Aquabacterium sp. OR-4: one gene and its partner. The protein of the gene in region 2 binds, or shares a complex with, the protein of the main gene of each other region. Links are inferred from orthologs where the notes say so. Each region holds a gene or a part of one and is shown on either strand. Other genes may lie near its edges.

Region 1 (3,636 bases), 1.1 Mb from region 2 along the record:
GCCGTGGCCAGCGTGGGCACCGGCGCCGCAGCGCCGGCACGGGGTTCGGAAACGGCAAGCACAGCGGAGTTCATCGCAGGCCTTTCACGGCAGACACCATGGCGGTGAGCCTAGGCCGCGGCCTGCGCCGCGCTGTTGCGCGAACGTTGTGTGAGGTAAAGACCCGCGGCGGCGGGTGGCGTCGCGTACCCGCGGCGCCGGGTGCCCCACCTCAACGCGCCAGCAGCGGCTTCAGAAAGCGCCCGGTGAAGCTGGCCTCGCAGGCAGCCACGTCTTCGGGTGTGCCGGCGGCCACCACGGTGCCGCCGCCGGCGCCGCCCTCGGGGCCCATGTCGATCAGCCAGTCGGCGGTCTTGATGACATCGAGGTTGTGCTCGATCACCACGATGGTGTTGCCGGCCTCGCGCAGCTGGTGCAGCACGCGCAGCAGCAGCTCGATGTCGGCGAAGTGCAGGCCGGTGGTGGGCTCGTCCAGGATGTAGAGCGTGCGGCCGGTGTCGCGCTTGCTGAGCTCGAGCGCCAGCTTCACGCGCTGCGCCTCGCCGCCGCTCAGCGTGGTGGCGCTCTGGCCGAGGGTGATGTAGCCCAGGCCCACGTCCAGCAGCGTCTGCAGCTTGCGCGCCAGTGCCGGCACGGCGCTGAAGAAGCCGCGCGCCTCCTCCACCGTCATGGCCAGCACCTCGTGGATGTTGCGGCCCTTGTACAGCACCTCCAGCGTCTCGCGGTTGTAGCGCTTGCTGGCGCAGGTGTCGCAGGGCACGTACACGTCGGGCAGAAAGTGCATCTCGACCTTGATCACACCGTCGCCCTGGCAGGCCTCGCAGCGGCCGCCGGCCACGTTGAAGCTGAAGCGGCCGGCCCCGTAGCCGCGCTCGCGCGCCATCGGCACCTCGGCAAACAGCTCGCGGATCGGCGTGAACAGCCCGGTGTAGGTGGCCGGGTTGCTGCGCGGCGTGCGGCCGATCGGGCTCTGGTCGACGTTGATCACCTTGTCGAAGGCGTCGAGGCCCTCGATCTCGTCGTGCGCTTCGGGTTCGGTGTGGCTCTGGTACAGCTTCTTGGCCACCGCCGCGTACAGGGTGTCGTTGATCAGCGTGCTCTTGCCCGAGCCCGAGACGCCGGTCACGCAGGTGAGCAGGCCCACCGGGATGTCCACCGTCACGCCCTTGAGGTTGTTGCCGCGGGCATTGGCAATGCGCAGCGAGGTGGCCGTGCTCTGCGTGAAGCTGGGCCAGCTGCCGTCGGGCAGGCGCTTGCGCGGCGCGGTCGCCTCGGGCTCGGGGGCCGGCGACGGCGCGGCGGCCCAGGCCCGGCGCTGCTTCGGCACCTCGATGCGCAGCACCTGCGAGAGGTAGCGGCCGGTCAGGCTCTCGGGATGGGCGGCCACGGCCTCGGGCGTGCCCTGGGCGATGACGCGGCCGCCGTGCACGCCGGCGCCGGGGCCCATGTCGATGACATGATCGGCGGCGCGGATCATGTCCTCGTCGTGCTCGACCACCAGCACGCTGTTGCCCAGGTCGCGCAGGTGGCGCAGCGTGCCGATCAGGCGCTCGTTGTCGCGCTGGTGCAGGCCGATGCTGGGTTCATCCAGCACGTACATCACGCCGGTCAGGCCGCTGCCGATCTGGCTGGCCAGGCGGATGCGCTGCGCTTCGCCACCGCTGAGGGTGTCGGCGCTGCGGTCCAGGCTCAGGTAGTTCAGGCCCACGTCGTTCAGGAACTTCAGCCGCGCGCGGATCTCGCGCACCACCTTGTCGGCGATCTCGGCCTTGGCGCCGGTGAGGTGCAGGGCCTCGAAGTACGCCAGCGCCTCGGCCAGCGTGGCGTGCTCGATCTCGAAGATGGCCTGGCGCGGCACCGCCGGCTGGCCATCGGCGCGATCGGCGCCCACCAGAAACACATGCCGCGCCTCGCGCCGCAGCCGCGTGCCGTGGCAGTGGGCGCAGGGCTTGGCGGCCTGGTAGCGCGCCAGGTCTTCGCGCACGGTGACCGAATCGGTCTCCTTGTAGCGGCGCTCGAAGTTGGGAATGATCCCCTCGAAGGGATGGGCACGCTTGACCATGCGCGGCTTGCCCTTGGCCGTCTCCGACTGGTAGACGAACTCGATCTGGTCGGTGCCCGAGCCGTGCAGCAGCGTGTGCCGCGCGCTGGGCGGCAGCTCCTCGAACGGCGCCTCGATGTCGAAGCCGTAGTGCGCGGCCACGCTCTCCAGCAGGCTGAAGGTGTAGGCGTTGCGCCGGTCCCAGCCCTTCACCGCGCCACCGGCCAGGCTCAGGCTGGGGAATGCCACCACGCGCTCGGGATCGAACACCGTCTGCTGCCCCAGGCCGTCGCAGTGCGGGCAGGCGCCCATCGGCGCATTGAACGAGAACAGCCGCGGCTCCAGCTCGGCCAGCGCGTAGCTGCACACCGGGCAGGCGAACTTGCTGGAAAAGAGATGCTCCTTGCCGGTGTCCATCTCGAAGGCGATGGCCCGCCCGTCGGCGGCGCGCAGCGCGGCCTCAAAGCTCTCGGCCAGGCGCTGCTTGGCGTCGGGCCGGGCCTTGAGCCGGTCGATCACCACGTCGATGTCGTGCTTCTCGTTCTTCTTCAGCGCCGGCAGCTCGGTGGCCTCGACGATCTGGCCGTCGACGCGAAAGCGCACATAGCCCTTGGCCTGCATCTCGGCGAACAGCTCGACGAACTCGCCCTTGCGGTCGCGCACCACCGGGCTCAGGATCATCAGCTTGGTGTCCTCGGGCAGGGCCAGCACGAAATCCACCATCTGGCCCACGCTCTGCGCCTGCAGCGGCAGGTTGTGATCAGGGCAGAAGGGCGTGCCGGCACGTGCGAACAGCAGGCGCAGGTAGTCGTGGATCTCGGTCACCGTGCCCACGGTGGAGCGCGGGTTGTGGCTGGTGGCCTTCTGCTCGATGCTGATGGCCGGTGCCAGGCCCTCGATCACATCCACATCGGGCTTGTCCATCAGCTGCAGAAACTGGCGCGCATAGGCGCTCAGGCTTTCCACATAGCGGCGCTGGCCCTCGGCGTACAGCGTGTCGAAGGCCAGGCTGCTCTTGCCCGAGCCCGACAGGCCGGTGATCACCACCAGGCTGTGCTTGGGGATGTCGAGGTCGATGGCCTTGAGGTTGTGCGTGCGCGCACCGCGGATCTGCAGGTGGCTGGACGCGGTGATGGCGGGCGGTTTCGGCGTGGCGGCCGGGGCCTGGGCTGCGGTGGCGGCTTCGGCGGGAGACGGGCGGGACATGGGGCGCAGCAGTTCGAGGGCAACCGGACATGATAGTCGGCGGCGCCATCGCGGCCGGTTTCGGGCCTGTCGGCGTGCGCTGGGTCACAAGTTGTTTCCACTGCGCCCCCCGGAGTGGGGCACCGGCCCCCCGGATGCAGGTGGGGGCCGCCGCCGCGGCACGGGCCGGCGGCGCTAGAGTTTCCACTCTGTCAAGTCCGAGTATCCAGAGGAGCCAACGATGACCGCCCCGAAGACCCGCAAGAACCGTTTCCTGGCGCTGGCGCCGATGGCCGTGGCCAGCGTGCTGGCCCTGTCGGCACCCATGAGCGCCAACGCGCTGAACGTGGTGTACGACAGCCTGCTGGCCACCGGCACCTACTCGATGAACAACGGCCCGCTGGTCAACG
Region 2 (4,106 bases):
CTACTGGCGCCGCGTCGTGCGGCTCACGCTGCTGCTGCTGGCGGTGTGGCTGGTCTTGACCATCGCGCTGTCGGTGTTTGCCCGCGAACTGAGCTTCGCCTTCTTTGGCTGGCCCTTCAGCTTCTGGATGGCCTCGCAGGGCGCGCTGTTCATCTTCTGCGCGCTGGTGTGGGGCTACTCGCTGCGCATGGACCGCCTGGACGACGAGTACAGCCCCGCGCAAGACGACTGAGGCAATGGCGGCCTGTCAGGCCGAGGTTGGCTGGCCCAGGTTGCGCAGCACCTCGCGCACAAACTGCGCGCGGTCCTTCGGATCGGCGATCTCGCGGTCGATGCGCAGCTTGTCATTGCCCACCAGCTTGATGGCGCGGTTCTTCTGCACCAGCTCGATGATGCGCATCGCATCCACCGGCGGGTTGGGCCGGAAGGTGATGTTCATCAGCTTGGGGTTGGCGTCGATCTTCACCACGCCGTAGGGCCGCGCCAGCACGCGCAGGCGGTGGGTGTCGAACAGGGTCTGGCCCTGGGCCGGCAGCTTGCCGAAGCGGTCGGTGATCTCTTCGAGCATGGCGTCCAGCTGCTCGGGCTTGCTGGCGGTGGCCAGGCGCTTGTAGAGGTTCAGGCGCACATGCACGTCGCCGCAGTAGGCGTCGGGCAGCAGGGCCGGGGCATGCAGGTTGACATCGGTGCTGCCGCCAAACACGCCGGTGGGGCTCAGCAGGTCGGGCTCCTGGCCGTTTTTCAGTGCGCGCACGGCCTCGGCCAGCATGTCGTTGTAGAGCTGGAAGCCGACCTCCATCATGTTGCCGCTCTGCTTTTCGCCCAGCACCTCGCCGCAGCCGCGGATCTCGAGGTCGTGCATGGCCAGGTAGAAGCCCGAGCCCAGCTCCTCCATGCTCTGGATCGCGTCGAGCCGCTGCTGCGCCTGCTTGGTGAGGGTTTCGGTGTCGGGCACCAGCAGGTAGGCATAGGCCTGGTGGTGGCTGCGGCCCACGCGGCCGCGCAGCTGGTGCAGCTGCGCCAGGCCGAACTTGTCGGCGCGGCTGATGACGATGGTGTTGGCGCTGGGCACGTCAATGCCGGTCTCGATGATGGTCGAGCACAGCAGCACGTTGTGGCGCTGGGCCACGAAGTCGCGCATCACCGACTCGAGCTGGCGCTCGGGCATCTGGCCGTGGGCGATGGCGATGCGTGCCTCGGGCAGCAGCTCGGCCAGCCGGCGGCCGCGGGCCTCGATGGTCTCGACCTCGTTGTGCAGGAAGTACACCTGGCCGCCGCGCTTCAACTCGCGCAGCACGGCCTCGCGGATCACGCTATTGCCCTCGCTGCGCACGAAGGTCTTGATCGCCAGGCGGCGCTGCGGGGCGGTGGCGATCACGCTCAGGTCGCGCAGGCCTTCCAAGGCCATGCCGAGGGTGCGTGGAATGGGCGTGGCGGTGAGCGTGAGCACATCCACCTCGGCGCGCATGGCCTTGATGGCCTCCTTGTGGCGCACGCCGAAACGGTGTTCCTCGTCGATGATCAGCAGGCCCAGGCGCTTGTACTTGAGCTCGGCGCTCAGCAGCTTGTGGGTGCCGACCACGATGTCGATGGTGCCGTCGGCCAGGCCGTCGAGCGCGGCCCGGATCTCCTTGGGCGAGCGAAAGCGCGACATCTCGGCAATGCGCACCGGCCACTTGCCGAAGCGGTCGACCAGGGTCTGGTAGTGCTGCTCGGCCAGCAGCGTGGTGGGCGCCAGCAGCGCCACCTGCTTGCCGCCATGCACCGCCACGAAGGCTGCGCGCAGCGCCACCTCGGTCTTGCCGAAGCCCACGTCGCCGCACACCAGGCGGTCCATGGGCTTGGGGCTCACCAGGTCCTGGATCACGGCGTGGATGGCGGCGCGCTGGTCGGGCGTCTCCTCGAAGCCGAAGCTCGAGGCAAAGGCCTCGTAGTCGTGCGGGCTGAAACGGTGCGCAAAGCCCTCGCGCGCGGCGCGGCGGGCGTACAGGTTCAGCAGCTCGGCGGCGGCGTCGCGCACCTGCTCGGCGGCCTTGCGGCGGGCCTTCTCCCACTGCCCGCTGCCCAGCCGGTGCAGCGGCGCCTCGTCGGCGCTGACGCCGGTGTAGCGGCTGATCAGCTGCAGCTGCGCCACCGGCACGTACAGCGTGGCCTTGTCCGCGTATTCGAGGTGCAGAAACTCGCTCGGGCCTTCGCCCAGGTCGATGTTCAGCAGCCCCTGGTAGCGGCCGATGCCGTGGCTGGCATGCACCACCGGATCGCCCACCTTAAGCTCCGACAAGTCCTTGATCAGCGCGTCGACGCTGCTGGTCTGCTCCTGCTTGCGGCGCCGGCGGGCCTGCGGCGTGCTGGCAAACAGCTCGGTCTCGGTGAGGAACTGGATCGCCAGCGCGCCCTCGGGCGCCTCGGGCTCGTGCCAGAAGAAGCCGGCCGCCAGCGGCGCGGCAGTGATGGCCACCTTCTCGCGCTCATCGCCGGTCTGGGCCAGAAACTCGGCCAGCGTGGCCACGCTGGGCGGCTCGATCTTGTGGTCGCGCAGCAGCTCCAGCAGGCTTTCGCGCCGGCCTTCGCTTTCGGCCACGATCAGCACGCGGTGCGGCGTGCTGTCGAGGTGCCGGCCCAGCGCGGCCAGTGGCTCGGTGGCGCCGCGGTCGGCGGCGATGTCGGGCAGCGGGCGGGCCCAATCCAGTGGTTCATCGCCGCGCAGCACCAGCGTGGCCTGGCGGCCGGCATTGGCAAAAAACTCGTCGGCGCGCTGAAAGATCTCTTCCGGCGCCAGCACCGGCCGGTCGGGATCGGCGGCCATGAAGCGGTGGCGCTCGCGCGTGTCGGTCCAGAAGCGCTCGATGGCCTGATCGACCTCGCCATGCAGCACCAAGGATGCCTGGGCGCCAAGGTAGTCGAAGACCGTCGCCGTCTGCTCGAAGAACAGCGGCAGAAAGTACTCGATGCCGGCCGTGGCGATGCCCTGGGCGATGTCCTTGTAGATGCGGCTCTTGGTGGGGTCGCCATCGAGCTTCTCGCGCCAGCGCTGGCGGAACATGGTGCGCGCCGCCTCGTCCATCGGAAACTCGCGGCCCGGCAGCAGCCGCACCTCGGGCACCGGGTACAGGCTGCGCTGGCTGTCGGGGTCGAAGGTGCGGATCGAGTCGACCTCGTTGTCGAACAGGTCCACGCGGTAGGGCACCGGCGAGCCCATCGGAAACAGGTCGATCAGGCCGCCGCGCACCGCGTACTCGCCGGGCGACACCACCTGGCTCACATGGTTGTAGCCGGCCAGCGTGAGCTGAGCGCGCAGCGCCGCCTCGTCGAGCTTCTGCTTTTGCTTGAACTCGAAGGTGGTGGCCGCCAGGAACGAGGGCGGCGCCAGCCGCGTGAGCGCCGTGGTGGCGGGCAGCAGCACCACGTCGGCATCGCCCTTGTGGATGCGCCACAGCGTGGCCAGGCGCTCGCTGATCAGGTCCTGGTGCGGGCTGAAGGTGTCGTAGGGCAGGGTCTCCCAGTCCGGAAACACCGTGGCGCGCAGCCCCGGGGCGAAGAACGGCATCTCGTCAGCCAGGCGCTGCGCGTCGGCCGGCTCGGCGGTGACGATGGCCAGCAGCTTCTTCTCGCCCACGCGTGCCTGCGCAAATCGGGCCAGCAGCAGGGCATCGGCCGAGCCGATGGGCCGTGGCAGCGTGAAGCGTTTGCCGGGGGCGATGACGGGCAGTTGCATGGGCAGGACCGGTGGAAAGACGGAGCGCGGCCGCAGCCGCTGAAAACGACGGCACGCCCCGGAGCCGTGACTCGGGGGCGTGATGAACGCGAATTCTAGAATCCCGCCCATGAACACACTGTTGACCGAAGCGGGCGGGCCGAGCGCCGGGCCGCCCCCAAGCCGGCCCGCCAACCCGCCCGGCGGGTGGCCCTGCGTACTCGCGGGGCCGGGTGCCCCTGCGGGCCGACGTATTCGCCGGACGAGGGGCTGACATGACTCCCCGTTGTTTCGCGTTGGTGCCCTGTGCGGGCACCGGCAGCCGCTCGGGCTCGTTCGTGCCCAAGCAATACGTCGCGCTGGCCGGTTTGCCGGTGGTGGCGCACACGCTGGCCGCGCTGGCGCAGGTGGA

What was found.
Region 1: the proteins of mfd (region 2) and uvrA are in contact, whole or in part, in a crystal structure (PDB 4DFC), measured with the Escherichia coli proteins. The link is inferred for Aquabacterium sp. OR-4 from one-to-one orthologs.

Annotation. Positions count from the first base shown.
Region 1 is NZ_JAOCQD020000001.1:427,840-431,475, reverse strand. The notes cover bases 12-3,582. They hold uvrA (excinuclease ABC subunit UvrA), read right to left. Parts: upstream 3,248-3,582; coding sequence 212-3,247; downstream 12-211. Other genes in these bases: N4G63_RS01720 (PEP-CTERM sorting domain-containing protein), read left to right, coding at 3,468-3,582; N4G63_RS01730 (P-loop NTPase family protein), read right to left, coding at 12-74. Outside these bases: more of N4G63_RS01730, read right to left, coding at 1-11; more of N4G63_RS01720, read left to right, coding at 3,583-3,636. UniProt on the Escherichia coli protein: The UvrABC repair system catalyzes the recognition and processing of DNA lesions. UvrA is an ATPase and a DNA-binding protein. A damage recognition complex composed of 2 UvrA and 2 UvrB subunits scans DNA for abnormalities.
Region 2 is NZ_JAOCQD020000001.1:1,538,533-1,542,638, reverse strand. Bases 48-4,088 are described here. They hold mfd (transcription-repair coupling factor), read right to left. Parts: upstream 3,716-4,088; coding sequence 248-3,715; downstream 48-247. Other genes in these bases: ispD (2-C-methyl-D-erythritol 4-phosphate cytidylyltransferase), read left to right, coding at 3,970-4,088; N4G63_RS06535 (DUF4212 domain-containing protein), read left to right, coding at 48-232. Also shown: more of N4G63_RS06535, read left to right, coding at 1-47; more of ispD, read left to right, coding at 4,089-4,106. UniProt on the Escherichia coli protein: Couples transcription and DNA repair by recognizing RNA polymerase (RNAP) stalled at DNA lesions. Mediates ATP-dependent release of RNAP and its truncated transcript from the DNA, and recruitment of nucleotide excision repair machinery to the damaged site.